2 regions of the Erwinia sp. L03-1 genome follow, and region 2 is predicted to be linked to the other one. Evidence: predicted binding sites of a transcription regulator. Region 2 holds the regulator's gene; the other holds the start of a gene.

Region 1 (15,110 bases), 2.3 Mb from region 2:
TTTCTATTACCGCTATCGAGGGGAAGAAGATGGGGCCGCGCACGTTGAAATTAATCAGCTCCCTGCCAGAAAAACGCAGGGAGCCGTAATGACGACTCTTACCGACAGCAGGCAGGTTTACCTGCTGTCCGCGATCTATCTTAGTGTGCGTCAATAAAGACGATCTTGAGAACAAACAGAAGAGTCACGGCGATGACGCAGGGGCTCATTTCACGCCAGCGACCGCTGCCGAGCTTCATCACACAGTAAGAGATAAAACCGAGTGCGATCCCCTCGGTGATGGAGAAGCTGAACGGCATCATGATAGCGGTAACGAAAGCCGGAACGGCTTCGGTCAGATCCTCCCACTTTATCCGCGTCAGGCTTGAGGTCATCAGTACACCAACGTAAATCAGGGCACCGGCTGCCGCATAGGGCGGCACCATACCCGCCAGGGGTGAAAGGAACATCACCAGCAGGAACAGGATCCCGGTGACCACCGCCATCAGCCCGGTGCGGCCACCGATAGCGACGCCCGATGAGCTTTCGATGTAGGCCGTCACCGAAGAGGTGCCGATATATGAGCCAACCACCGAGCTGATGCTGTCGACATAGAGCGCCTGCTTCATACGCGGGAAGGTGCCTTTCTCATCGGTCAGACCGGCTTTATCCGTTACGCCGACCAGCGTACCGGAGGAGTCGAACAGATTCACCAGCATAAAGGAGAAGATGATCCCCGCCATGCCGACGTTGAGCGACCCGGCCAGATCGACCTGGCCGATAATCGACGTGACGCCCGTTGGCGCGGAGAATACCCCGTCGTACTTCACATCGCCAATGGCCAGGCCAATCAGCGTGGTCACCACAATGGAGACCAGTACCGCAATATGGATATTGCGTGACGCCAGAATGGCGATAATAAAGAAGCCCAGCGCCCCCAGCAGTACGCTATGGGAGGTTAAGTGGCCGACGGCCACCAGCGTCTCCGGGTTAGCAACCACAATGCCGGCGTTCTTCAGACCGATCATCGCAATAAACAGGCCGATACCGGCGGTAATGCCCACCCGCAGGCTGAGAGGAATATTGGCGATCATCCAGTAGCGGACGCGGAAAATAGTCAGCAGCAGCAGGCCCGTCGCCCCCCAGAATATCGCTCCCATGCCGACCTGCCATGAAATGCCCATGGCCCCTACCACCACAAAGGCAAAAAACGCATTCAGTCCCATTGCCGGTGCCAGCGCAACCGGCAGGTTGGCCACCAGGCCCATCAGAATACTGCCGAACGCGGCAATCAGGCAGGTGGTGACAAACACCGCCTGGGTATTCATGCCCGCTGCACCCAGGATCTGAGGATTCACGAAAACGATGTAGACCATCGTCAGAAAGGTCGTGAATCCCGCAATCACTTCCGTGCGCGCGGTCGTGCCGTGCTCCTGCAGTTTAAAGATCCGCTGTAACAGGCCAGGATTATTCATTGTGTGATTCCAGAACGAAGAGAAGTTATCGTCGGCTATCCTAACCTAAAAATTTAATATTGGTAGACGGCCGGGCGGTTTTTTCGCAACCGATTGCGCCGCATTTACCTTCAGATCGCTGCCGCTAACGGGAATTGACAATTGCAGGTCGCATTTCGGTGTCAGACAGGTAAAGTGGCATGATGATAATGAATACAGGAACCCACCATGTCTGTTAGCTGTGTGTTTTTTGATTGCGACGGGACGCTGGTTGACAGCGAATTACTCTGTGCTCAGGCTTACGTCAACATCTTTGCCCGCTTTGGGGCGGAGCTGCCGCTGCAGGAGATGTTTGAGAAATATAAAGGCGTCAAGCTGTACGAGATTATTCCAACCGTCGCTAACCGGTTTAACCTGACCGTGCCGGTGGAGGAGTTTGAATCCGCCTGGCGGGCAGAAGTTGCCCGCCTTTTTGACCTTGAACTTAAGCCGATATCAGGCGCTTATGCCCTGCTGGAGCAGATAATCGTGCCCGTCTGCGTGGTGTCAAACGGCACCGTGCCGAAAATGCAGCATTCGCTGGGCCTGACGAAGATGCGCCGCTTTTTTGATGACCGGTTGTACAGCGGCTACGATATCAACAGCTGGAAACCGGACCCGGACCTGATGGTCCACGCGGCGAAACAGATGGGCGTACCACTGGACAACTGTATTCTGGTGGATGACTCCGAAGCGGGCGCTAACGCCGGCGTTGCCGCGGGTATCCCGGTATTTTATTACTGTGCGGATGCCCATAATAAGCCGATCGACCATCCGCTGGTGACCGCGTTTGATGATATGGCGCAGCTGCCGGGCCTGTGGAAGGCACGTGGCTGGGATCTGACCACAAAATAAAGGCAGTGAACACCCTAAGCCAGGCGTGTTCACTGGATAAAAATGGGTTATCTTCCGTCAGGAAAGATAAACAGCTTTTCCTCCCGCGAGGGGGTCAGCCCCGAGGGCAGCATCAACTCAGTTCATCTGTTTCCATGCCATCTGCCAGTGCGAACCCACGCCGGGTTCAAACTGGTTTGCGCTCTGGCTCCACTGCTTGCAATATCCGCTGTTGGGGAACGGCAGGCATTCATAAACTTTCTGGTTTTTTTGCTGAATAACGCGCGTCCCGGCTTTATAATCTGAAATACCGGCCGGGAAGACAGGCAGATCGTTTAATTCAGCGTCAGGCCTGGCCTCTGAAGGATCGTTTTCCAGTCTGAATTTAATATATTCTGGCTGCAGAATATCGCCTTTTTCGTTAGTTGCGATAACCTTGAAAATATATTCCCCCGCTTCAACACCATCAAGGTGAATACTCAGCGCCCTGTTGGTATTATTCAGCTCGGATTTAAGATACCCTCTGACCAAATCAGCACTATCGTAAACTTTTGCCTCAATATTCAGCTTACCAGACACATGGACATTAAATTTAACCTCCGATTTCCCGCCTTTGATTTTTTCAGCCGTGAGATGGCTTAAGGTAATACGTTCCTGAATCGCCGGCGCCTGATTTTCCGTATAAGAGAGTGCGAAGCTTTTAACGCTTGAGAGATCGCTACGGGTATAGAGGTTGTTATGTCCGAATACGGGCTCGATAGCTTTCGTGGTGCTGTTCATCACTCCGGCCTGAAGCCGCCCCTGAGATTCTTTGTTAATCACCTCCGCCAGGGCTTTTGACCAGCGATTTTTATCAGTCAAATCTTCGCTGGTAATGTTCAGCTGATACTTAAGAGCGTTTATTATCCCATTGGTATCGAAAAAGCTGACTGAAACAGTATCACCGACCTTAAGGTCCTTGCCGTAAAGCACACCACTCAGCTGCGTCCATTCACTTTCTGCAGGAGTCTGGTTTTGATCGCTGCCGCTGCCAAAGTCCAGATCAATAGCCTGATAGAAGCTGTTAACCGTATCGGCAATATGCCAGACGCCATAAACCACCTGATAGCCGGTACGTTCTGGCACCCTACATTCATGGGTTACGGAGCGTGCAGGTGCCCGATTATTGCCCGGTACGGTACAGAAAGGCGTTAACTCAAAGGCGCTTCTGGTGAGGGGTTTGTTCGCGTCCCAATCCTGCCTGGTGATGTAATAGGTCCAGCTGACGGTTTTATGCGGTGCGGTATGATTCCAGGTAAATTTCTGCTTGCCTGATTTAAACGGCGTTTTCGCCCATGCATCCGCAGACTGACGATCCAGCTGCGCAAAAGTCGGGATACTTGCGCTGGCCAGTTCACCGTCACGTGGGAGCTTAGTAAACGGAAAACCGGAGATTTGTTCGACACTTTGTGGTTCCCAGGTGACATTACCACAGTCCAGGTTTTTGCCCAGTTTACATTGATACGCGCGGCTGGCTGGCTCCTGAATATAACCGTGCGCCCAGGCACCGGTAACCGTCAGAGTGGAAATAGCTAATGCGAGGATCTTTAACTTCATAAATTGCATTCCCTTTAGATAAATATTCATCAGGCTGAAAAATACCGAAAAATCGGATACTCAGTGATTTACCTAAAGGGCTCAAGCAACATCCTCTTAAGCTTGAATAATTATACTTAACTAAGGCCGGAGGGATCAGCTATTGTCATCCGTTAACAGTTTATCCAGCTGATCGCCGCCGATGTGGCGGAAATCCTGCCCTTTTACGAAATAGAAGATGATTTCGCAGATATTCTGGCAGCGGTCGCCAATGCGCTCGATGGCACGCGCGCAAAACAGGGCGGTGAGTACGCTGGGAATGGTGCGCGGATCCTCCATCATATAGGTCATCAATTGCCGCACGATGCCTTCGTACTCCTGGTCGACCTTTTTGTCTTCGCGATAAATTTCGACGGCGGCATTGAGATCCATACGCGCGAAGGCGTCCAGGACGTCATGCAGCATCTGAATAGTATGGTGGCCCAGCGACTCCAGGCTCACCAGCAGCGGTTGATGCTGCTGACCAAACTTCTCCAGGGCGGTGCGGCAGATTTTATCCGCCACGTCGCCGATGCGTTCCAGCTCGGAAATGGTTTTGATGATCGCCATCACCAGCCGTAAATCACTGGCGGTGGGCTGACGCCGGGCAATGATCCGCACGCAGGCTTCATCAATCGACACTTCCATCATATTGACCTGCTGATCGCCCGCAATGACCTGCTTCGCCAGCTCGCCATCCTGGTTATGCATCGCGGTGATGGCGTCGGTAAGCTGCTGCTCCACCAGCCCACCCATGGTCATCACCTGGGTACGGATATGCTCCAGCTCGGCGTTGAACTGCCCGGAGATATGTTTGTTGAGGTTAAGGTTATCCATCGTGTTCTCCCGTCAATCAACCGTAGCGGCCGGTAATATAGTCTTCAGTCTGCTTCTGGTGCGGTTTAGTGAACAGCGTGTCGGTATCGCTGAACTCAATAAGCTCGCCCAGGTACATAAAGGCGGTGTGATCGGAGCAGCGCGCCGCCTGCTGCATATTGTGCGTAACGATCACCAGGGTGTAATCCTGCTTCAGCTCGGTGATCAGCTCTTCGATACGGCCCGTGGAAATCGGATCCAGCGCCGAGCAGGGTTCATCCAGCAGCAGCACTTCAGGGCGAATGGCAATGCCGCGCGCAATACAGAGCCGCTGCTGCTGACCACCGGACAGGCTGTAGCCGCTCTGATGCAGCTTATCTTTGGTTTCCATCCACAGCGCAGCCTTGGTCAGCGCCCATTGTACCCGCTCGTCCATATCGGCACGTGACAGTTTTTCAAACAGGCGTACACCAAACGCGATGTTTTCGTAAATCGACATCGGGAACGGCGTCGGCTTCTGAAAGACCATTCCCACCCGCGCGCGCAGCAGGGCGATATCCTGGCTGGCGGTCAGGATATTCTCGCCGTCGAGCAGGATTTCCCCCTCCGCGCGCTGCTCCGGGTAGAGCGCGAACATCTTGTTAAAGGTGCGCAGCAGCGTGGATTTCCCGCAGCCCGACGGGCCGATAAAGGCGGTCACCTGATTTCTGGCAATATCCAGGTTGATATTCTTCAGGGCATGGAATTTCCCATACCAGAAGTTCATATTTCGCACCTGAATCATATTACTGGAGGAGTTGTCAGCCATTGTTCTTCTCGCATGGTTCATGCCGCCGCAGCCGCACGCTTAATTAATGTTTGCCCCTGGCGAAGACCACACGCGCCAGAATATTCAGCAGAAGGACGCAGAGCGTAATTAACAGTACGCCCGCCCAGGCCAGGCTCTGCCACTCCGTGAACGGACTCATGGCAAATTTGAAGATCGTCACCGGCAGGTTAGCCAGCGGCTGCATCATATCGGTGCTCCAGAACTGATTGGAGAGCGAGGTAAACAGCAGCGGCGCGGTCTCTCCCGCGATACGGGCTATCGCCAGCAGCACGCCGGTAAGAATGCCGGAAACCGAGGCTTTGAGGGTAATCGCCGAGATCATCTTCCATTTTGGCGTGCCCAGCGCATAGGCCGCTTCGCGCAGGCTGTCCGGCACCAGCCGAAGCATATTTTCCGTGGTGCGGATGACGATCGGGATCTGCAGCAGCGCCAGCGCCACCACGCCCGCCAGGCCGGAAAAGTGCTGCATCCGCGCCACCACCAGCGTGTAGACGAACAGCCCCACTACAATAGAGGGTGCGGAGAGCAGAATATCGTTAATGAAGCGGATAACCTCCGCCAGCCAGGATTTACGGCCATACTCCGCCAGGTAAATGCCGGCCATGATCCCCAGCGGCGTTCCCACCAGCGTTGACCAGAGGATCAGCAGCCCGCTGCCAGCGATGGCGTTCGCCAGGCCGCCACCCGTCGTGTTTGGCGGTGGGGTATTCTCGGTAAATAGCGACAGCGTGAGGCCATCCATACCGCGCGTAACGGTAGCAAACAGGATCCACACCAGCCAGAACAGGCCAAATGCCATCGTCATCAGCGAAAGCGTCAGGGCGATGCGGTTTTTCAGCCGTCGCCAGGCCTGCATCTTGCGGCGCGAGGCCGCCAGTCCGTCAGGGGTATGCATGTCCAGCGCGGTCATGAGCGCCCTCCTTCACTTTTCGCCAGGCGCAGGATCATTAGCTTAGAGCAGGCCAGCACGATAAAGGTAATGACGAAAAGGATCAGCCCCAGCTCCATCAGCGCGGCGGTATGCACGCCCGATTCGGCTTCGGCAAACTCATTCGCCAGCGCCGAGGTAATGCTGTTGCCCGGCATAAACAGCGACGGACTGTCGAGCTGGTAGGTGTTGCCAATGATAAAGGTCACCGCCATGGTTTCACCGAGCGCGCGTCCGAGGCCAAGCATCACCCCGCCGATCACGCCGTTTTTAGTAAACGGCAGCACCACGCGCCAGATAACCTCCCAGGTGGTACAGCCAATGCCGTAGGCAGACTCTTTCATCATCACCGGCGTCTGTTCGAAGACGTCGCGCATGACCGATGCGATATAGGGAATGATCATAATGGCGAGAATAATCCCGGCGGCCAGAATGCCGATGCCGAAGGCCGGACCGGAGAAGAGTGCGCCGACGATGGGGATATTCGCCATCAGATCGCCGAGCGGCGTCTGGAACCAGGTGGCAAACAGCGGAGCAAAGATAAACAGGCCCCACATGCCATAGACGATGCTCGGGATCGCGGCCAGCAGTTCAATGGCCACGCCGAGCGGACGGCGCAGCCAGTTAGGCGCCAGCTCGGTCAGGAACAGGGCGATACCGAAGCTGACCGGTACGGCAATGATCAGCGCAATAAGTGAAGTGACGACGGTGCCATAAATCGGCACCAGCGCACCAAACTGTTCGTTGGGCGCATCCCAGGTTTTGGTCCATAAAAAGGCGAAGCCAAACTTCTGGATACTCGGCCAGGAGGAGATAATAAGCGAGACGATAATGCCGCCCAGCAGCAACAGTACAATCAGCGCCGCCAGCTTAACCAGCGCGCTGAAGATAATATCGCCCCGCCTGCCGGGAGGCCTGAATGTCGGCGTGGTTGCAGCCATAGCGTTCTCAGTAAGTGAAGTGTAGGGGCGGCCCAGGGCTCGCCCCATACCGGGGTCAGTCAGCGAGCCCCTTGATTAAAAGAGGGCCTTGCCTGAGCTGTCTTTAACGTCGGTTTTCCATGCGGCGCGGATCTGCTTAACCACCGCATCCGGCAGCGGCGCATAGTCGAGGCTGGTGGTGGTTTTGCTGCCGTTTTTGTAGGCCCAGTCGAAGAATTTCAGCACGGCTGCGCCCTTGTCGGCGCTATCCTGCACTTGATGCAGCAAAATGAAGGTGGTGGAGGTAATCGGCCAGGCATTTTCGCCCTTCTGAAACGTCAGATCCTGAGCAAAAGAGCGCTGCCAGTCTGCGCCTTTCGCCGCATTGCTGAAGCTCTGCTCACCGGGTTCAACCGCTTTGCCATCGGCATCCAGCAGTTTGGTCCAGGCCAGGCCGTTTTGTTTCGCATAGGCATACTCGACGTAGCCAATTGAGCCTGGCAGCCGCTGAACAAAGGCAGCAACGCCGTCGTTACCCTTACCGCCCAGGCCAACCGGCCAGTTTACGGTATTCCCCTTGCCCACTTTGCTGTTCCAGTCGCTGTTCACCTTTGCCAGGTAGCTGGTGAAGACGAACGAGGTGCCGGAGCCGTCGGCGCGGCGCACCACGTTGATGTTGCTGTCGGGCAGCTTAACGCCGGGGTTCAGGCGGCTAATAGCCGGGTCATTCCACTTTTTAACGTTGCCCAGGTAGATATCGCCGACGGTTTTCCCGTCCAGCGTCAGCTGGCCGGATTTCACGCCAGGCAGATTAACGGCCAAAACCACGCCGCCAATCACGGTCGGAAACTGGAACAGGCCATTTTTTTGCAGTTCGTCGTCTTTCATTGGGGCATCAGACGCGCCAAAGTCGACGGTTTTCGCGATTATTTGCTTTACACCGCCGGAGGATCCGATGCCCTGATAGTTAACCTGCGCACCCGTCGCCGTGTTGTACTCTGCGGCCCATTTGTTATAAACCGGTGCCGGGAAGGTGCCGCCCGCGCCGGTCAGATTGGTGGCCGCCATGACGGAAAGAGTGCTGAGTGAAAGGGTTACTGCGACGAATTGCGTCAGGGTTTTGCGTACCAGTGTCATATTCCCTCCGGGGGATTAAAAGTCAGACTACACGCGGTCTTAATCTCAGTATTTTTTGCTGCTGGAGGGAAAATAGGACATTTTGATGACAGTGACATGTACGCAATATGACAGTTTTATGACATGGAAAGTGACTGGCTGCCGGGCATAAAAAAACTCAGCGCAGGGTTATCCCACGCTGAGTTCTCGGGCCGACTGAGGCGTTACGCTGAATTATTGCGCGTATTACCGCAGCACATACCCCGGCACGCTATCTGGAACAGCGACGTCGCATCAGAAGTCGTAGCCGACGGTCGCCATAATAGTCCGCTCAGCGCCCCAGTAGCAGTAACCGGTACCGTAACAGGCCGAGACGTAGTCACGATCGGTCAGGTTATTGGCATTAACCTGCACAAAGGCACCTTTCAGGCTGCTGTTCCAGGCGCCCAGATCGGCACGCACTGATGCGTCAAACAGCGTGACGGAGGGCAGCCGCGTGGTATTTTCGTTATCCGCCCACTGCTTGCCGATATAGCGCACGCCCGCACCGACGCTCAGTCCATAGTCAAACTGGTATTTAGCCCAGGCCGACGCCATGGAGTTTGGCGTCACGTAAGGGGTATGTCCGTCGTTGCCGTCCACCGAGTCCTTATAGCGCACGTGGTTCACCGTATAGCTGGCAAGGGTGCTCAGGCGCGGCGTGAGCTGGTTGTGTGCTTCCAGCTCCAGCCCCTGTGAATGCACTTTTCCTGCCGGATCATAGTAGGAGCCTACCACCACGCGGTTGCCGACATCCTTCTGCGTTAAATCATAAACGGCGATGGAGTAGAGATCGGAAGTACCCACCGGCTGATACTTCACACCGGCCTCATACTGCTCAGAGGTCGTTGGCTTGAGCAGGTTACCGTCCCGACCAGAGAGGGACTGCGGCGTAATGGCCTGGCTGTAGCTGGCGTAAGGCGAAATGCCGTTATCGAAGGCATAGAGCAGGGCCGCGCGACCGCCAATATGGTCATCCTGACGACGGTATTTGCTGTCGTAAGCATAGTTTTCCGTCTGCGAGACGATGCGATCGTAGCGGCCGGACAGGTCCAGATGCCACTTATCCCACACCATCTCATCCTGCAGATAGACCCCGGTCTGGTAGTAGCGGCGCTGCGACTTGCTGAAGGTGTAGTCCGGGTTAAGGCCCACAGCCTGACCGGTAACGGCATTCAGCTGGCTGGCATAGCCGCTGGCGTCGCTCAGATCATTTTTATACTGATGATATTCAGCGCCCAGCACCACCTTGTGGTCAACCTCGCCGGTGGCAAAATCTGCTTCCAGCTGGTTGTCGATGGCAAAGGCGTCCAGCGAGGAACGGGAGCCGGAGTAGTAGCGATTCAGCAGGTCAGGATTGGCGGTGTCCCAGCCAATCTGATACACCTGATCGAGATCGACGTTTGAGTGCGAGTAGCTGGCATTCGAGCGGAATGCCCAGGTATCGTTAAAGCGATGCGCGAATTCGGCGCTGTAGATTTGCTCATTGCGCTTGAACTGATCCAGCGAACTGTCGCCGTCATAGAAGCCGGTACTCAGCTTACGGCCATTATGTTCGGTGATGCTGCCGTCACCCGGCACCGCGCTGTGATAGCCGCCGGAGGGGTCTTTTTGCAGATAGGCGCGCAGCAGCAGTGAGGTATCTTCATCCGGCTGCCACAGCAGAGACGGGGAGATAGCATATTTCTCTTCGCGGGTATGGTCATACTGGGTATCGCTGTTGCGGGTGATACCCGTCAGGCGAAACGCCCACTGATCGTTAATCGCGTCGGTGTAATCAAAGGCCGCGCCGTTAGTGCTGTTGGTGCCGGTGAACAGGCGGAAATGGCCCTGCGGGGAGAACTGCGGGCGCTTAGAGGTTTCCATCACCAGCCCGCCCGGCACGGTCTGACCGTAGAGTGCGGAGGAAGGACCTTTGATGACGTCGATACGCTCAAGGAACCAGGGATCGACCTGTAGCACGTTGTAGCTGCCGGGATCGCTCATCAGGCGCAGGCCATCCAGGAAGATGTTGTCCACGTCGCCGCCGTGGAAGCCGCGCAGCGAAACCGTATCGTAGCGCGTGGCCGCCCCTGCGAAGTTGGTGAAGGCCCCGGCGGTATAGTTCAGCGCCTGGTTGACGTCCATCGCGCCCTGATCTTCCATCTGCTGGCGGGTCACCACGGACACAGACTGGCCGGTAGTTATCAGTGGGCGATCGGTTTTGGTGGCGCCGCTGCTGGTTTTCGCCGTATAGCCTTCGGTCGGAGAAGTAGCCGTTTCTACAGGCTCTGCGGTAACGACCAGGGTATCGGCGGCCCAGGTGAGAGCGGGTGTGCAAAGTGCGACAGAACAGAGCAGAACGGAACGCTTCAGGATAAAAGGCATTCTCATTATCAATCCCTTAAATAAGTAGGCTTATCGCTCCCGTCTCGCAGGAGTGAAGTAGAAAGACGCGCGTTATAGAGATGTAAGAATATGTGTAATCTCAATGAGAATTATTATCTTTCCTATTCAGCTTTTCAAGCGTTGATTTTTCTTATCTTTTCTCATTGAAAGTGTAGGGATATAAATGCTTTCCCTTTTACAGATATAACCTCATCTCGGTGTCAGGCACCATTCCACCGCCGACGCCGCCGTATGAAAGGCGCGGTAATCATCGCCCGCACGGATGATCCCTGCGTCCAGGGCCAGCTTTTCAGCATGGGCAAAATTGTTACGTCACCGGCATAGCCAGGCTGCGGCGCTGGCGCTCGCGCAGAAATGCCCGTACCAGCCAGAGCCAGAGCAGGCCGCAGACCAGATTAAACAGGCTGAACCACGCGCTGCCTCCGCTGAAGTAAGCCGCTTTAGCAGCCTCAATCCCCAGCGCAAAGACCACGATGCTCGCCATCCCTAACATCGCCGCCACGCTGCCTTTTCCGGCGCTGCTGGAAAACAGCGTCAGCCGGTAAAGCCCGGCATTAACCAGCCCGGTGCCAAAGCCGTAGAGGCTCAGTCCGGCGGTCAGCCACAAATAGCTGTGCGTATTGATGGCGGTGCTGATGGCCGCGATTGCCAGGCCAGCAAGGATCGGCCAGGCCCCCAGCCGCAGCGGCTGCTCAATGGGGAGGCGGCTGGCGAGGCGACCCAGCGTCAGGTTACCGGCGATCATCGCCACGAAGACCGGCAGCTGGAGCAGCGCGTAATCCATCCGGCTTAGCCCTTCGTCATGCATCAGGATAACCGGCGACAGCGCGACCCAGGCGAGGCAGGGAATGGTCACCAGGCCAATCGCCAGCGAACCGCCCATCACCTGGCGGTTCTTCAGCAGCGCGTAATAACCTGCTGCGAGCGATTTGACCGACAGCGAGGTATTTCTGTCGCCCGACGTTTCAGGCATGGTTCGCCACAGACCTATCAGCGCCACGGCGGTCACGCCGCCGAATAGCCAGAACATGGTGCGCCAGTCGCTGAACGAGAGAAACGCCGCCCCGGCCAGCGGGCCTGCCAGGGGTGCCAGCAGCGCCACGTTGGCCATCAGCGCCATGATCTTCACGCTGAGCGATTCGTCGAATGCCTCCTGAATGGTGGCGTAGCCCACCGCCCCGATAAAACAGAGGCTTATCCCCTGCAGAAAGCGCAGCAGAACAAACTGCTCGATGCTTTGTACCCAGTGGGTTGCCATGCAGGTGAGCATGAAAAAGGCGACCCCGGAGAGCAGCACCGGACGGCGGCCCAACCTGTCAGAAAGCGGCCCGAGCAGCCACTGGAGAACAATACCGCCAATCAGGTAGGCCGTCAGCGAAGCGGAGACCCATTCCGGCCCGACGTGAAACTCGCTGGTGACCAGCAGCATACCAGGCTGGATCATGTCGTGCGCGATATAGGTGGCAAACTCGAACAGCACCAGCGACAGTGGAAAAATCAAATGTCGGCGGGTCAGGCGCGACACGGGTGTAAAAAGAGACATTGCGGTTCCTTCCCCAAAACAGAATGATAAAAACGCGGCCGCCGAAGCGACCGCGCCAACATACACCACTTTTTTAGCGGGCAGAGGAAAATATCTGCACAGCGGGGCGTAATACCCCGCCACGTTATTGCCTGCCCGGCTACGCCGTGCACGCTTTTGAACGGCAGGTTAGCGCCAGCGGGCAATCGGGTTATCCAGCGTCCCGGCAAACTTCAGGTTTTCCGCCGGGTCGGTCAGGTTAATCATCTGCTGATTGTTCGCCAGCTGCAGGCGGTTCAGGCAGGAGCGGGTGAAGGCCGGGGCGAACAGGTCATAACGGGCAAACTTACTGGCAAACTGCGGATGCGCCTGCTGATACTCTTTCACGCAGTCGGCAACGGCCTGCCAGAACTTCTCTTCCGACAGCGTGCCGGACTGGTGCAGGACGGCGCTGATAAAGCGGAAAATGCAGTCGAAAACGTCAGTAAATATCGACAGCAGCTTGAGGTTTTCCGGCACGTCCACCGCCAGGCGCTGGACCTTCTCAGGCAGTACCGCATCCGGGTTCATGACGGCGATCTCTTCACCGATATCCTTCATATAGGCGCTAACGGGGACGTTATTTTCCAGCAGCAGGATCAGGTTTTCCCCGTGAGGCATAAAGACCAGATCATACTGATAGAAGCAGTGCAGCAGCGGGCTGAGGTAGCAGGTCAGATAGCGCGCCACCCAGCGTTCTGCTGACAGACCGGAATCGGCGATCAGCGCGGGCAGCAGCGGCTGCTGGTGTTGATCAACGTGCAGGAAGGAGGCCATGGTCATCAGCCGCTGGCCCGGTTGCAGATCGGCGACCGGGTTGTCCCGCCACAGGGCTGCGAACATTTTCTTATAGGCCGAGTCACCCTTAATGGCGCTTTCGTAGTAGCGATTGTGGTAACCCACGGCCGCGACCTCGCGCAGTATGCGGAAGTCACAGCGCTGTAGCCACGCATCCTTCGCCACCAGTGCTTCCAGCCATTCATTGATCGCCGGCGTGGTAGCCATATAGTAAGGCGACAGGCCGCGCATAAAGCCCATATTGAGCACCGATAACGCGGTTTTCACATAGCGTTTAGTGGGCTGACTGCGGTTAAAGAAGGTGCGAATGGATTGCTGAGCCTGGTACTGGTCATCGCCGGTGCCGAGGTAAACAATATCATGACTGGCAATATCCGCAGCAAAGACGGTCAGCAGTTTGTTCTGCCACTGCCAGGGGTGAACCGGCATAAAAATATAGTCATCGACCGGCAGCGCTTTCTCCGTCAGCAGCGCGTTGAAATGGTCCAGGGTTGACTCCCCCAGCTCGTCGCGCATGAGCTGCTCGTATTCCAGCGTGCTGATGCTGGAAAAGTGCGCGTTGCGCAGATGCACGGCAACCCAGACGAGGTTAACTGGCGTGGCGGCTTCCGGCGCGAACGCCAGGTAGTCGCGAGCATCAAAGCCAATGCGACCATTGTTAGCAACAAAACAGGGATGGCCTTCGGTCATGGCGGCCTCAACGGCCTGAAAATCCGCTTTGACCAGCGCCTGGCTGTCCGGGTTGTTCTTCTGCAACTTGTAGACGCTGCTGCACAGCGTGCTGCTGATCTCTTCCATGTAGGTCGCCAGTAGCGCCTGCGGAATGTTTATCTGCTCATTGAATTCGACAATGAACTGCAGGGCATCCAGCGTCAGAGGATGGCCGTTCTCCTGTTTGATCAGCGAATCCGCCTCAATTTCCCAGTGATCCAGCGCCAGGCGGTGTGCTTTGAACAGGTATTGCGCTTCGCCACCCGGCACGGCGAGCACGTAACGCCCCTCGCTGGCTTCGACTGGCGTCACGATTTTTTCATGGGCAAATTCGGCAATCGCTTTGCGGATAAGCAGACGGTTAGCCTGCGCCCAGTTGTCACCTGACAGATGGGTTCCGGTCAGTAACGGCGTGATGGTATTCATATTCAGCGATTCCCTCATTAAGGCATGTTGATAATCTTCACGCTGGCAGAAGGCCAGCCAGGCGGTTTTGTGGCCCATATCAATGGTGTGCTGGTAGCGAAAACCCGCGCGCTTGTTGAGTGGATGAATTTTGTTATTGCGTACGTCCGGCTCGACGACCACGCGGCCTACCCCGGGCTGGCTGAACATGTAGTCCATCACCACGGTGAAAACCTGCCAGCTGAACTGCTTAACCGGCCTGCTGGCGGGCGCAATCAGGATATGCATCCCGTAATCATCGGGCTGTGCAGAGTAGAACTTGCCGACCTCGTCCTCGCTGGCACGGTAAAACTCCATCAGGAACACCGGCTCCTCATCGCAGCAGCCAATGAGCGCGGCGTGCGGATGGGTAGCCGTCAGCCGCTGATAAAAGGCCGCGACCTGTTCAAGGCTGTCGTGTTGCATCCCCCAAAAGCGGGCATAGTCGCGGGTGACCCAGTCGTGAATGCGTGAAGCATCTTCGGCGCGCAGCGGCCGGAGCGTAAAATGACCCGCCGGACGGGCGGTACTGAAAAGTGGGCTCTGAGACATATCAACGTTCCGATTGTGCCGGGAAGGTCTGAAAAGCAATCTGCCGTTCGATGGGATAGATTTCCCGCCCGGTCAGCTCGCGCAGTAA
Region 2 (15,110 bases):
AGATCATCATTCGGCCCGGCTGGCAGGGAAAATAGCGCCGATAACCGACGCAGCGCGCGCGCCGGTCACCGAAGGCAGATTGCCTGGCTGACCGGAAAGCGTGCGGTAAGCCAGCCAGGCAAAGGCCAGCGCCTCCATATCATCCCCGGGGATACCCGCTTCGTCAGTGGACATCACCTGTGTACCGGCCAGATGTACCGCAAGCCGGGTCATTAGCAGCTGATTACGGCTGCCGCCGCCGCAGACCATCAGTCGCTCGCAGCCGCCACTGAGCATTACCTGTTCCGCGATGGTCAGCGCCGTCAGTTCGGCCAGCGTAGCCTGTACATCCTGTGGCTGAACGCCGGGAAAAGAGGCAATATTTCGCTCAATCCAGCCCAGATTAAAATACTCTCTGCCGGTCGATTTTGGCGCGGGCAGGGAAAACCACGGATCGCACATCATCTGCTGAAGCAGCGGTAAGATCACGCGGCCACTACCGCCCCAGGCGCCGTCTTTATCATAGCCCACCCCGCGCTGACGCCAAATCCAGGCATCAAGCAGCATATTGCCTGGCCCGGTATCGTAGCCGCCCACCGCCCGACCGGGGATCAGCAGAGACAGATTGGCGATGCCGCCAATATTCAGCACCATGCGGCGTTCGCCAGGATGCATCAGCACGGCCTGGTGAAAGGCGGGCACCAGCGGGGCCCCCTGCCCGCCCAGCGCCATGTCACGTCGGCGAAAATCCCCAACTACCGTAATCCCCGTTGCGGCGACGATCTGGTTGTTATCGCCGATTTGTAGCGTGTTCGGCGCATCGCCCCCCGGCTCATGCCAGACGGTTTGCCCGTGGCAGCCGATGGCAGTGATATCGTCTTTTTCCAGCCCCTCACGCTTCATCAGTGTATTTACGGCTTCGGCAAAGAGGCGGCCGAGTCGGGTGTCAAGCTGCCCAAGCTGTGAAAGACTGAGCGCCTGTCCCTGACATATCGCCAGAACCTGCTGGCGCAAATCGGCCGGAAAGGGGTGGCAGTAGCTGGCCTGCTGCGCCACCATCTGCTGGTCAATGGCCGCCAGTACAACATCAACGCCATCCAGGCTGGTACCGGACATGACACCGATATATCGTCCTGACTTCATCTTTTCTGGCCTTACCCACGGTGGGTTAATGGAGAATCATGGATACAGACTCGCAAAAATAGCCCGGCAATTCTATGATTAACTGTGCGATTTTACGTAAGCCCGCGACGCGGGCGTCTGTTTTGGTCTTCTGCGTTTGATTGATTTCTGGTTTAATTTGCCTGGGCTACGCTCTTATGCAGTTTTTTTTCCAGAAATAGCAACCGGGCGTGGCTTGTGCCATATAATAATGTTATCGATTGCTGCCCAGTGGGTGCGGCAGGTAAATAAGAATGGAGTTTTAACGATGATAAAGCGTTTATTAATCGTGGCACTGACCGGTGTGACATTAGCAGGATGCACCAATACTGATACGCTGTCCGGTGATGTTTACAGCGCCTCCGAAGCGAAGCAGGTTCAAAACGTGACCTACGGTACGCTGGTTTCCGTAAGACCGGTTCAGATTCAGGGCGGTGATGACAGCAATGTGATTGGTGCCATCGGCGGTGCCGTACTGGGGGGCTTCCTCGGGAATACCGTGGGTGGCGGTGCCGGTCGTAGCCTCGCGACCGCTGCAGGTGCCGTTGCCGGCGGCGTAGCCGGTCAGGGCGTGCAGGGTGCGATGAACAAGTCGCAGGGCGTTGAGCTGGAAATTCGCAAAGATGATGGCAACACGATCATCGTTGTGCAGAAGCAGGCCGCAAGCCGCTATGCCGTGGGTCAGCGCGTATCCATGGCGTCAAACGGCAGCCAGATCACCGTTTCCCCTCGTTAAGAAGCACGATGAAAAAACCGGCAGTTGCCGGTTTTTTTTATTCGTCGCGGTTTTGCAGTTCGAGAATATTTTTCTCAAGCCGGGCTATCAGCGTCACCAGCTTTTCCACTTCCTGCGAAGAGATACCGGATAAAATATCATCCCGCGTGGCGTCAATCACATCCTCAACCTGACCAATAATGGGCGCCGCTTCGGTGGTTAACTTAATGCGTTTGGCCCGTCGGTCGCTGGCACAGGTCGTGCGGGTGATTAAGCCTTTTTCTTCCAGCTGGTCGAGGGTACGTACCAGCGAGGGCTGTTCAATACCAATCGCTTTCGCCAGTTGAATCTGCGACTGCTCGGGTGGAAGCTGATGAATATTGTGCAGCGTAACCCAGTGTGTCTGTGTGAGCTCAAGCGGCTTAAGGCGCTGATCAATCAATGAACGCCATATGCGTACTAATCGTGCGAGATCCGTTCCCAGGGGTGTATCCAATTTCATCTCCTTATAATTAGCTTGCTACCTATCAAGCTTGATTCTAGACTATTCTGCGAGTTTACAGGACAAATTACAAATTCATCATCGTAACCGTGGTTTCCCGGTTCACCCGTGCGGATCCAGAAGGAAGACTTAATCCGTGAGCAACGTGCTATTTACCCCGACATCGCCGCTGACTGACTTACTGTTCGGCGCTTCTCTCTACTTTCCTCCCCTGTTTAAGGCCGTGCTGCTCGGCTTTTTCATCTGGCTGCTGCTGCATCCCCTCCTGAGGGACTGGATGTACTCGGGGGAGATTTGGCACCCCACCCTTCTGGATCTTTCTCTTTTTATTTTGTGCGTCAGCGGCTCGCAGTGGCTGCTGATCGCCTGGTGACACCATGAAACTTGGCACATTAAAATATTTCTCTACCCTGATCTTTTTTGCCGCCGCCCTGTGCGCTGGCTGGTGGCTGTGGAACTACTATATGCAGTCGCCCTGGACCCGAGACGGCAAGGTCCGCGCAGAGCTGGTGAACATTACGCCGCAGGTTTCAGGACGCATTGAACAGCTGTGGGTCAGGGATAATCAATACGTCACCCGGGGCACCCGGCTGATGACACTGGACGATAAGCCTTATCGCATCGCCGTCCTTAACGCCGAAGCGGAGCTTGCAAAGGCGCAGTCCGATCTGTTGAAAGCCCAGCACGAGGCACGTCGCCGCGCCAGCCTGCCGCATAATGTTATCTCCGCTGAAGATCTGGATGCCGTTAACCTGAACGCCCAGGCGATGGCGGCCAGTGCCAAAGCGGCTCAGGCGGAGCTGGATCGGGCAAAATGGAACCTGGCGCAGACGCAGATCCTGGCGCCAGCGGACGGCTGGGTAACCAATCTGACCGTGCGCCCCGGCAACTATGCCACCAGCGGTACGCCGGTGTTTGCCATGGTAGACAGTCACTCTTTTTATGTCGTCGGCTACTTTGAAGAAACCAAGCTGCGGCATATTCGTCCCGGCGACAAAGCCTCTATCCGCCTGTACAGCGACGATCGCCCCCTTACTGGCGTGGTTGAAAGCATCGGACGGGCAATCTATGACCAGAGCGTGGAAACGGACAGTGGACTGGTAGCCGACATCAAACCTAACGTCCCCTGGGTTCGTCTGGCCCAGCGCGTACCGGTTCGCATTCATCTGACCGCGGTTCCAGCGGATTTGCCGCTGGTCGCGGGCACAACCTGCACCCTTTCCATCCAGCCATGAATCTGCGCTGGCTGGAGTGGCAGCAGCTGCCGTGGATCAAAGCCACCGGCGGGCAGTGGCGCTATGCGTTGCGTAACAGCATTGCCATGTGTCTGGCGCTCAGCATTGCTTACGGACTGGATCTGGATGAACCCTACTGGGCAATGACCTCCGCTGCCGTCGTCAGCTTCCCTACGGTGGGCGGCGTCATCAGTAAAAGTCTGGGGCGCATTGCCGGTAGCCTGATCGGCGCGGGGGCCGCGATGCTTATTGCCGGGCATACGCTCAACGAGCCCTGGCTGTTCTCGCTGTCGATTGCCGCCTGGCTGGCCCTCTGCACATGGATCGCGAATCACTATCAGAATAACGTTGCCTACGCCTTTTCGCTGGCGGGCTATACGGCGGCGATCATCGCCTTTACCACGGTCAATATTACCGATATTACCCAACTGTGGAATATTACCCAGGCGCGCGTTTGCGAAGTCATTTCCGGCATTCTGTGCGGGGGGCTGATGATGATGATCCTGCCCAGCACCTCCGATGGCGACACGCTGATCACCTCGCTCAGGCAGATGCATGACCGACTACTGGAACACGCCGGGCTCCTGCTGCAACGCGAAACGACCGATAACGTGCGCAGCGCCCATGAAAAAGTTATCGGCCAGATCCTGACGCTTAACGTATTGCGCATTCAGGCCTTCTGGAGTCACTATCGCTTTCGACGGCAGAACAACGTGCTTAACTATGTTCTGCACCAGCAGCTCAGGCTGACCAGCGTGATTTCCAGCCTGCGGCGCATGCTGCTGAACTGGCCGGACGCGCCCCCCGGGCTGTTCAGTGCCCTGCAACAGTTGCTAAACGAGCTGGCAAAGTCAGACTGTGACAAATTTCGCCTGGCGCGCATTCTCCAGTCCGCCGCGCCTGCCGACCCGGCGGATTATCGCCATCACGCTTTCTGGCATCGTCTGCGCTACTTCTGCTGGATGTACCTGAATATCAGCCGCTGGCTGCGACAGTTTGAGCATGCGGATAGGGATGCGCGCCTTTCCCCCCCTCCCGTCCCCTCGCTGGCGCGTCACACGGACAGCGCAGAGGCGGGCTGGAGCGCCTTCCGTACCTTTGTGGTTATTGTTCTCGGCTGCGCGTTTACGATCGCTACCCAGTGGGAATCGGGCGAGGCGGCACTGACGCTCGCGGCAATCAGTTGCGTGCTGTACTCCTCGGTGCCCTCACCGGCCAGCAGCGTCTCGCTGCTGCTGAAAACGCTGCTGTTGCTGAGCGTGTTCAGCTTTGTCATAAAATTTGGCGTTATGGTGCAGATTGATGTGTTGTGGCAGTTTTTGCTGCTGCTTTTCCCCCTGTTGATTACGCTACAGCTCTTTAAGCTCCAGCAGAAGGAGCGGGCCGCGCTGTGGGGCCAGCTGATTGTGTTTATGGGATCCTTTATCTCCGTCACCAATCCCCCCTCCTGGGATTACCAGCAATTTATCAATAATAACCTGGCGAAAGTGTGCGGGGTGATGCTGGCATGGCTGGCTTTTCAGATCCTGCGCCCCAGCTCGGATAAGCGACGCAGTCGTCGTCATATTCGCGCGCTGCGCCGCGATTTTCTCGATCAGCTCAGCCGTCGCCCCCGACTCAGTCAGAACCGCTTTGAGTCGCTTATCTACCATCGGGTGAACCAGCTGAGTGCCAGTCGCGACGAAAATGCCCGGCTGTGGCTGCTGCGCTGGGGGGTGGTGCTGCTTAACTGCTCACATATTCTCTGGCAGCTCCGGGAGTGGCAAACCGCGTCGGCTGGCTTAAACCGGGAGCGGGAGGCAACACTTCAGGATTTGCAGAGCATAATCAGCGCGCGCGGCGTACGCCATCGCTCGCTGGCTGAGACGCTCGCCGGCCTGGAAGAACGCGTTACCACGCTGGCGGCGGAGGGCGGGCGGGAAGAGACGGTGCTGGCGGGGATTATCTGGCGCCTTTACTGCTCACTTTCACAGCTACAGCAGGCCCTGCCTGAACAGGCCAGTGCCAACAGCGCATAAGCTTACGGAACAGGTAGCCTCTGCCGCCGCCTGCCTGCAGGGAAGATGTCCGCCCGAAATATTCCCGCTCAGAATAATGTGGGTTGTTCAGGCTCGTCGGGTTCGTCACGTTTTCCGGCGCGCTGCGCGCGTAAATAGCGCTGACGACAGAGGCGCAGCACCTCGCGCTTCTGCGCGTCGCTCATCCGTCCCCAGTTGAAGCGTTCGTCGCGGCTGCGCAGGCAGCCTGTGCAATACCCCAGCCGGTCTGCCTGGCAAATACCCCGACACGGCGAGGGAACGGGAAAGAGTTCCAGCTGTTCTGACACCGCACCTCCTGATGATAAACCTGTCTCAATTGAAGATCGGTTATCGCAGCTTCGCAAGCAGCGGGAAAAAAATAGTCGTAAATCTGATGTTTTTCGCGATATTCCCGGTCCAGTCTGCCAGAATGCTAACGCCACTTTTTATGCCGGGCCTTGTTATCGCTGGATATTAGTTAAGGTTTCACTAAGTTTGCAGCGATATTATCCCGGCAGTTTAATTTGTTATCGGATAATCATGAAACTCCTGTCCCGGTTACGTTGTAACGAAAATGCATTTAATATCTACGCTGCGCTTTTTTTTACCGTCGTGCTTAATGCCGTTTTTATGAGTCATGCCTGGGAAACCATCCCGTATATCACCCTGCATGACTACCTTTTCGCGGCGACGCTGCCGCTGGTGCTGTTTTGTGCCTTCCTGTTCATTTTCAGTCTGATCGCGCTGCCGTGGATACGAAAACCGTTAGTAGTGGTGCTGGTGCTGGCCAGCGCGGCGGCCAACTACTTTATTTACAGCTTTGGTACCGTCATTGATACCAATATGATTCAAAACGTTTTTGAAACCGACGCTCAGGAGGCGACCGCTCTCTTCACCCTGCGCTATATGGTATGGATGGCAGCCTTTGGCCTGCTCCCGGCGGCAATTTTTACCCTGGTACGTATCAGCACCCGCCGCCCTGGCTGGATGAATGCGGTGCATCGCGTGGTCACTGCCCTCGCGTCGGTTGTTATTATCCTGCTGGTGGCTGCGCTGTTTTATAAAGACTACGCGTCGCTTATTCGTAATAACAAAGGGCTGGTCAAGATGATTACGCCTGCCAACGTTATTAGCGGCGTCAGCCACTATGCGGATAATCGCTGGTTTGCGGGCGATCAAAAGCTGGTGAGAATCGGCCTGGACGCGCACAAAGGCCCGCTAATTAAGGCGGAGCAAAAGAAAACGCTGGTGGTGTTTGTCTTAGGCGAGACGGGCCGCGCCGAAGACTTTTCGCTTGGCGGCTATGCCAGGGAGACCAATCCGAAGCTGGCGCGTGATAATGTCATCTATTATCCCAATGCCAGCTCCTGCGGCACGGAAACCGCTATCTCCGTGCCCTGCATGTTCTCCAATATGCCGCGCGCCCACTATGACGCCAGTCTGGCCCATCACCAGGAGGGCGTACTGGATATTATGGCCCATGCAGGCGTTAACGTACTGTGGCGCGAAAATGACGGCGGCTGCAAGGGTGCCTGCGACCGCGTGCCGCATACCGATATGACGAAATGGAAGGTCAGTGAACTGTGCCGGAGCAATTTTTGCCTCGACGACGTGCTGCTTCACCGCCTGAATAACTATATCGACAGCGTAAAGGACGACACGGTGATTGTGCTTCATCAGATGGGTAGCCACGGCCCGGCCTACTATCAGCGCTATCCCGCAGAGATGCGCCGGTTTACGCCCACCTGCGACAGTAATCAGATCCAGGACTGCGATCATCAGGCGCTGGTTAATACCTACGACAATTCGATCCTCTATACCGACTCGATGCTGGACAGCACCATCACCCTGCTAAAGTCGTGGAGCAGCAAATACAATGTGGCGCTGGTTTATCTCTCCGATCACGGTGAATCGCTCGGCGAGCATGGCATGTATCTGCACGGCACACCCTACGTTTTTGCGCCCAGCCAGCAAACTCATATCCCTTTCCTGCTGTGGATGTCAGACGACTATGCCCGCACCTATGACATTAACCAGACCTGCCTGCGGCAGAAAGCAAAGTCTGACGCGGTTTCACAGGATAATATTTTCCACACGCTGCTGGGGATGATGAATGTGCAGACCCGTGAATATCAGCCGACGCTGGATATGGTAAAAGCCTGTCAGTCTTAACGTTTGCGCGGGGGCGGATAAATCATTCCCTGCCCCCGCCTGCGGATCGGACGTGCAGTCAGGTTTGTAACAGACCGATCGGTCTGTTAAGGTAGAAAGATGAAAACGGCCCGACATGACACACGTGAACATATCCTGACCACTGGCGAAGCGCTTTGCGTGCAGCGCGGCTTTAACGGTATGGGACTGATTGAGCTGCTGAAAGTGGCTGAGGTGCCTAAAGGGTCGTTTTATTACTATTTCCCCTCGAAAGAGGCTTTTGGCGTGGCCATGCTGGAGCGTTATTTTGCGGCCGGACATGCTCACCTGCGCGATGCGCTTGACGCACAACCGGGCAATCAGCGACAGTCCGTGCTGGATTATTATCATCATTCCCTGACCCGCAGTCAGGAGATGGGTTTTACCGGCTGTCTGTCAGTGAAGCTTTCTGCCGAAGTTTGCGATCTCTCTGAACCGATGCGTAATGCACTGGATGCGGGCTCAAAGGCGCTGATATCTACCCTGGCGGGTGCGCTTGAGCGTGCCGTACACCAGGGCACACTGTGCCTTGACTATCCCGCCAGAGACTGTGCACAAAATGTCTATACGCTCTGGCTCGGCGCAAGCCTGCAAAGCAAAGTTTCCCGCGACAGCGCGCCACTCTTCAGTGCGTGGCAGGAAATGAAAAGAATGCTGCCCGCGCCCGCTTAAAAAAAAACACCTCAACTAGTCGACCGGTCTACCAGGAGTAATAATGGAACTTAAGACGCTTTTTACCCCCTTAAAAACCGGCGCGATTACCGTGTCGAACCGCGTGTTTATGGCACCGCTGACGCGTCTTCGCAGTATCGAGCCGGGTGATATTCCTACCCCGCTGATGGGCGAGTACTATCGCCAGCGCGCCAGCGCTGGCCTTATCATCACCGAAGCGACCCAGATCTCCGCTCAGGCAAAAGGCTATGCGGGCGCGCCGGGTTTACACTCATCTGAACAGATTGCAGCCTGGAAGAGTATCAATCAGGGTATCCGCGATGAGGGCGGCCACAGCGCCGTTCAGCTGTGGCATACCGGCCGCATCTCTCACACCAGCGTACAGCCCGGTGACGAGGCCCCGGTCTCCTCTTCAGCTATTAATGCCGATACCCGTACTTCATTACGTGATGATACCGGCGCGACCATCCGCGCGGCGACCTCCACGCCCCGTGCACTGACGCTGGATGAAATCCCGGGCATTGTGAATGATTTCCGTCAGGCGGTCATCAACGCCCGTGAAGCGGATTTTGACCTGGTGGAACTGCATTCTGCCCATGGTTATCTGATCCATCAGTTTCTCTCCCCGGCTTCTAATCAGCGCGCGGATGGCTACGGCGGCAGCGTAGAAAATCGTACCCGCTTTGCGCTGGAAGTGGTGGATGCAGCGATTGCGGGCTGGCGCGCCGATCGTATCGGCATCCGCATCTCCCCGCTGGGTCCTTTTAATGGACTGGACAATGGAGAAGATCAGGAAGAGGCGGCGCTGTACTATATTGGCGAACTGGCCAAACGTAAGCTAGCCTACCTGCATATTTCCGAACCTGACTGGGCAGGCGGCAAGCCTTACAGCGAGGCGTTCCGCAAGGCCATTCGCGCCGTCTATCCGGGAGTGATCGTCGGTGCCGGCGCCTATACGGCGGAGAAAGCCGAAACGCTGATTGAGCAGGGGCTGATAGATGCGGCTGCCTTTGGCCGCAGCTATATCGCCAATCCCGACCTGGTGGCGCGACTAAAGTCCAGCGCGCCCCTGAATGAGCCTCGCCCGGAGACCTTCTACGGCGGCGGCGCTGAGGGTTACACGGATTACCCTGCGCTCGGGGATTAAGGCTTTAGCCTCAGGGCTGCCTGGATTACGTCCGGCTGCGAACGCCGCTATACTGAATATTTACCGTTGTCGGATGATAACGCTTACCACATATTTACCGTTATCGGATGATAACGCTTACCACAAGAGGATGTTATGCGCTTACTTCACACTATGCTCCGCGTTGGCGATTTGCAGCGTTCAATAGATTTTTACACCAACCTTCTGGGCATGCGCCTGTTGCGCACCAGCGAAAACAAAGAATACAAATACACGCTGGCTTTTGTGGGCTATGAGGAAGAGAGCGAAGGGGCAGTGCTTGAGCTGACCTGGAACTGGGGCGTTGAAAAATATGACCTCGGCGATGCTTATGGTCACATCGCGCTGGGCGTTGATGACGTTGCCGCCACCTGCGATCGCCTTCGTAAAGCAGGCGGCAGCGTGGTGCGTGAAGCCGGCCCGGTAAAGGGTGGCTCAACCATTATCGCTTTTATTGAAGATCCGGACGGATACAAAATCGAGCTGATTGAGAACAAGCACGCCGGCCACGGCCTGGGTAACTGATACCCGCGGGTGCTTTCGGGCACCCTCTCCCCCTCTTCCCCTGCTGCATCCCGTACTGAAATTTGCCATAATACGCGCTGCATTTTTTCGCCTGTGAGATCCTGATGTCTGAATCGAACGAACTTAACGCCCTGAGCAGCCGTTTTCGCGGTTTTTATCCGGTGGTCATTGATGTGGAAACCGCCGGGTTTGACGCTAAAACCAATGCGCTACTGGAAGTCGCCGCCGTCACGCTGAGAATGACTGAGGATGGCTGGCTGGAGAAAGACGAAACGCTTCACTTCCACGTTGAGCCGTTTGAAGGATCTATCCTGATGCCAGAAGCACTGGCGTTTAACGGCATTGACCCCGGCAATCCGCTGCGCGGCGCGGTCAGTGAATATGAGGCGCTGCATGCCATTTTCAAGATGGTGCGTAAGGGCATCAAAGAGCGGGGCTGCAATCGCGCCATTATGGTGGCCCATAATGCGACCTTTGATCTTAACTTTATGAATGCGGCGGCGGAGCGGTCAGGCCTGAAGCGTAATCCGTTTCATCCCTTCGGGACCTTTGATACCGCTGCGCTGAGCGGGCTGGTGCTGGGACAAACGGTGCTGGCTAAAGCCTGCCTCGCGGCCGGTATGCCTTTCGATAGCAGCCAGGCGCACTCCGCGCTGTACGACACCCTGCAAACCGCCGATCTGTTCTGCGAGCTGGTTAACCGCTGGAAGCGACTGGGTGGCTGGCCGCTGCCCATTGCCGACAGCGAGGCATAAAAAAAGCGGGGATCGTCGATCCCCGCTTTGCAAACCCAGCGAAAACTTACTCAGCCGCGTCAGACGGATATTTTTGCACCGTCTCTTTAATTAGCTGCAACAGTTCACCGCGCTGATACATCTCGATGATGATATCGCATCCGCCCACCAGCTCACCGTCGATCCACAGCTGTGGAAAGGTCGGCCAGTTAGCGTATTTAGGCAGCTCGGCACGAATATCCGGGTTCTGCAGGATATCAACATAGGCAAAACGTTCGCCACAGGCTGACAGCGCCTGAACGGCCTGTGCTGAAAAGCCACAGCTTGGCAGTTTCGGAGAACCTTTCATATACAGCAGAATCGGGTTTTCTGCTATCTGGCGCTCAATTTTCTCAACAGTACTCATAAATGCCTTCCTATAACGGATACTTCGTGTTTATTTATTGTAGCGACTCTGGCCCCCTGATGAAAACGACATTTTCAGTAAGGGAATTATCCTGGGGGTTCCGCGTGGCGAATTATCCAGCGGTAAAAACAACAAAATAACATTTGCCTGAGCCTGACGCCGCTGCTGTCACGGCTTACCCCGGGTTGATGAGCACATAACCAGCTGATTATGCTGAAATTGCCAACAATTACTTGTTGTACATCATTGAAACAAAAAAGACCTTACCTTTTGTTAAAGAGTTAGATTAGAATTGCGCTCACTTGTCTGCCGTATAGCAGATATCCTAATTTAGCCGAGCTTCTGCCTCTGGCGGGAGCATAAACAGTTAATGGTAACGATGCGTTTACTTATCACGCTCCTGATGCTGGCCTTCGCGCAGCTCTTTTTTAATGTGGCGCACGCATCGCCACATGCTCCAGTTAATGCAAACCACCATAAGGTGGAAGGCAGTGCCGCCCGTGAGGACGATCGTCGTAAGCGGCGGCAGGTGAAGGGTAGCGTAACGAAAAAAGTTAAAGAGTCCACCCGCAAGTCACGCCGTATACCCGCCACCCGCCTTAAGGCCAAAAAAACGCTCGCGCCGCAGCCTGTATCGTCCCACTCCCGGAAATCTGGCCTCAGGCACAAAGCCGCTTTGCAGGCCAGTCTGGGTAAAAAGCATTATGGTCACCGTCGTGGCAAATCCGTCGAGCAGGGTGAAGAACTGACCGCCGAGGTACTTAGCGCCCCACTAAAAATGAGCAAGGCACACCGGGCGCGTTATCAAAAAGCGCGTCAGACGGCGATGAACAAGCTGATGGGCCAGCTGGGTAAACCCTACCAGTGGGGCGGAACATCGCCTAAAACGGGCTTCGACTGTAGCGGCCTGGTGTGGTATGCCTACAAGGATCTGGTTAAGTTTAAGATCCCCCGCACCGCCAATGAGATGTATCACCTGCGCGATGCGGCGAACATCAAACGCGGCGAGCTGGAGAAAGGCGACCTTGTTTTCTTCCGCATTAACGGACGCGGCACAGCGGATCACGTAGGCGTTTATCTTGGCGGCGGGAAATTTATTCAGTCGCCTCGTACCGGAAAAGATATTCAGGTTAGCGCGCTGGCTGATGAATACTGGCAAAGTCACTACATCGGCGCACGTCGGGTGATGACACCCAGAACGATCCGCTAATCTCCGCGTCGCGTAGTGAATATAAAAAGGCCGATCTGACGATCGGCCTTTTTTTTTAGTGCATGACGGCGGTAAAGCTGAAAATAATAATCATTAACAGCGCGCTAACGGTGGTTAGCAGAGACAATTTCAGATCGGTGTCCACAGATACTCCTTTATACCCTTACAGTTTGTGTCACCATCAATTTTCCCACACCCGGCGGTAAAAATCTCGTTTTCTCTGCTCAGCCTTGTTAGAATTCCATTTCGTTGCGCAACGGGTTGCGTTCGCGGTCTGCAACCGACGCAACAGGCCTGGCTGACTGCCCCCTTTTCCTTACTGACGCCACCGAATATTCATAAAAAACGGCGACGGATTTTGCCGTTTCAGGCAATCGTTTAACAATATACTTATCAGCAAGTTGCGGTAAGTACAGGAGTAGTGATTTCATGGCAACAATCAAAGATGTGGCTAAACGCGCCGGGGTGTCGACCACCACGGTGTCCCACGTCATTAATAAAACGCGCTTTGTGGCCGAAGCCACGCGGGAAGCAGTATGGACTGCCATCCGCGAACTGCATTATTCGCCAAGTGCGGTCGCCCGCAGTCTCAAGGTTAATCACACCCGGACCATCGGCCTGCTGGCAACGTCCAGCGAGGCACCCTACTTTGCCGAGATTATTGAAGCCGTGGAGAACAGCTGCTTTGCCAGCGGTTACACCCTGATTCTGGGCAATGCGCACAACGATCTGGTCAAACAGCAGGCGTATCTGTCAATGATGGCGCAAAAGCGCGTCGATGGCCTGCTGGTGATGTGCTCCGAGTATCCTGATGAACTGATCCAGATGCTTGAAGATAACCGAAATATTCCTATGGTCGTCATGGACTGGAGCGAGTCACGCGGTGATTTTACGGATACGGTGCTGGATAACGCCTTTGAGGGCGGTTATCTGGTAGGCCGCTATCTGATTGAGCGCGGCCATCGCGATATTGGCGTCATTCCCGGTCAGCTGGAGCGTAACACCGGCGGTGGCCGTCATGCCGGTTTTCTAAAGGCGCTATCCGAAGCGGGGATCACCCTGCGCGATGAGTGGCTGGTACAGGGTGATTTCGAACCCGAATCTGGCTATCGTGCCATGCAGCAAATTTTATCCCAGAAGCAGCGGCCTACCGCCGTATTCTGCGGCGGCGATATTATGGCGATGGGGGCGATTTGTGCCGCTGATGAGATGGGTCTGCGCGTTCCCCAGGATATCTCGGTCATCGGCTATGATAACGTGCGCAACGCGCGCTACTTCACCCCGGCCCTGACCACCGTTCACCAGCCAAAAGAGAGGCTGGGCGAAACGGCCTTTGAAATGCTGCTGGATCGTATTACCAGCAAGCGTGAGGAGCCACAGACGATTGAAGTTCATCCCAGCCTGATCGAGCGTCGTTCAGTGGCGGATGGTCCCTTTGTAGACTATCGCCGCTAACGCCATTAGCCGCCTGCTCATTCCTCTGCCCCCTCGTTCAGCCACTCATTATTGAGCGTCCCGGTGTCGCCAAGATAGTCGAGCAGCCAGCCCAGCGCGGGGCTGGCCTGCTGCTGCGACCAGCTGACGCAGCAGGGGCTGTCGGGGAATGTCGCGGTAAGCACAAGTTCAGTTAATGCGCCGCTGCTCAGCAGCGGACGGGCAAAATGTCCTGGCACCATTCCGACGCAAAGCCCGCCCAGCAGGCAGTCCGCAGCGCTCTCCCAATCGGGCACCACCAGCCGACGCTGATTATCCAGCGTCCAGGTAGTGCGCTTGGGCAGCGCGCGGGATGTGTCTTCCAGCGTCAGAGAGGGCCATTCGCGGATGGCTTCCTCGCTGACCGGTCCTGAGATTTCTGTCAAAGGATGGCGGGCGCTAACCACACAGCGCCAGTTCAGCGCGCCCATATTGCGAAAGGCAAAGCGCCCGCCAACGGGTATTGCCTGAGTTGCGCCAATCGCTACATCTACCCGGCCATCCGCCAGCGCATCCCACACGCCATTAAACACCTCCGGGGAAAGGTGTAATTCCATATCCGGGAAATGACGGTAGAAATCGACAACCAGCTGCCGGGTGCGCTGGGGTTTCACTATCCTGTCTACGGCGATATTTAGCTGCCCGCGCCAGCCGTTTGCTACCTGCTGGCACTGACGCCGGGTGGCAAGCATTTTTTTGATTACGCTCCGCCCCTCCTGAATGAAGTAGCGTCCCGCCTCGGTCAGTTCGACATCGCGATGACGGCGTGTAAACAGCGGAACGGCCAGCCACTCTTCCAGCTGACGTACGGTATAGCTGATAGCGGAGGGGACCCGGTGCAGCTCAGCAGCCGCGGCGGTAAAGCTGCCGTTTCGGGCAACGGCATCAATCACTTCGAGGGAATGTTCTGACCACATTTTTTGCCTGCAAATTTTTTGAACGCAATGGACAAATATTAGCGTTTCACAACGACTCTGGCACGCATTTACACTCTGCGCCGTTATATTCTTCTGAAATTAAGAGCAAAAAAATGCCTGCAAAACTTTTTACCCTTTACCTGGCGCTGCTTAGCGTCATCGGCTTTCTGGCCACCGATATGTATCTGCCTGCCTTTACGCTGATGCA

What was found. The regulator PurR, encoded in region 2, represses purine synthesis genes. The targets are predictions, from matches to a motif close to CANGCAAACGTTTGCNTG.
Region 1: a site for PurR is predicted at 1,537-1,554, ahead of AC4PCC_RS22200 (NCS2 family permease). Genes of this name have one in related genera too.

What each region holds. Positions count from the first base shown of each region.
Region 1 is NZ_CM178762.1:4,834,004-4,849,113, reverse strand. It holds gene AC4PCC_RS22205 (4'-phosphopantetheinyl transferase family protein) at 1-89, shown strand, start outside; gene AC4PCC_RS22200 (NCS2 family permease) at 141-1,454, opposite strand; gene yieH (6-phosphogluconate phosphatase) at 1,662-2,327, shown strand; gene gbpA (N-acetylglucosamine-binding protein GbpA) at 2,445-3,902, opposite strand; gene phoU (phosphate signaling complex protein PhoU) at 4,038-4,757, opposite strand; gene pstB (phosphate ABC transporter ATP-binding protein PstB) at 4,774-5,544, opposite strand; gene pstA (phosphate ABC transporter permease PstA) at 5,588-6,475, opposite strand; gene pstC (phosphate ABC transporter permease PstC) at 6,472-7,434, opposite strand; gene pstS (phosphate ABC transporter substrate-binding protein PstS) at 7,510-8,550, opposite strand; gene AC4PCC_RS22160 (TonB-dependent siderophore receptor) at 8,824-10,941, opposite strand; gene AC4PCC_RS22155 (MFS transporter) at 11,264-12,499, opposite strand; gene AC4PCC_RS22150 (GNAT family N-acetyltransferase) at 12,668-15,022, opposite strand; gene AC4PCC_RS22145 (lysine N(6)-hydroxylase/L-ornithine N(5)-oxygenase family protein) at 15,024-15,110, opposite strand, start outside.
Region 2 is NZ_CM178762.1:2,526,620-2,541,729, forward strand. It holds gene anmK (anhydro-N-acetylmuramic acid kinase) at 7-1,122, opposite strand; gene slyB (outer membrane lipoprotein SlyB) at 1,409-1,876, shown strand; gene slyA (transcriptional regulator SlyA) at 1,914-2,357, opposite strand; gene AC4PCC_RS11655 (DUF1656 domain-containing protein) at 2,494-2,730, shown strand; gene AC4PCC_RS11660 (efflux RND transporter periplasmic adaptor subunit) at 2,735-3,592, shown strand; gene AC4PCC_RS11665 (FUSC family protein) at 3,589-5,610, shown strand; gene AC4PCC_RS11670 (DUF1289 domain-containing protein) at 5,679-5,918, opposite strand; gene eptA (phosphoethanolamine transferase EptA) at 6,151-7,782, shown strand; gene AC4PCC_RS11680 (TetR/AcrR family transcriptional regulator) at 7,882-8,472, shown strand; gene AC4PCC_RS11685 (alkene reductase) at 8,516-9,619, shown strand; gene gloA (lactoylglutathione lyase) at 9,755-10,162, shown strand; gene rnt (ribonuclease T) at 10,267-10,917, shown strand; gene AC4PCC_RS11700 (Grx4 family monothiol glutaredoxin) at 10,964-11,302, opposite strand; gene AC4PCC_RS11705 (C40 family peptidase) at 11,682-12,512, shown strand; gene cydH (cytochrome bd-I oxidase subunit CydH) at 12,568-12,657, opposite strand; gene purR (HTH-type transcriptional repressor PurR) at 12,942-13,967, shown strand; gene punR (DNA-binding transcriptional activator PunR) at 13,985-14,902, opposite strand; gene punC (purine nucleoside transporter PunC) at 15,016-15,110, shown strand, end outside.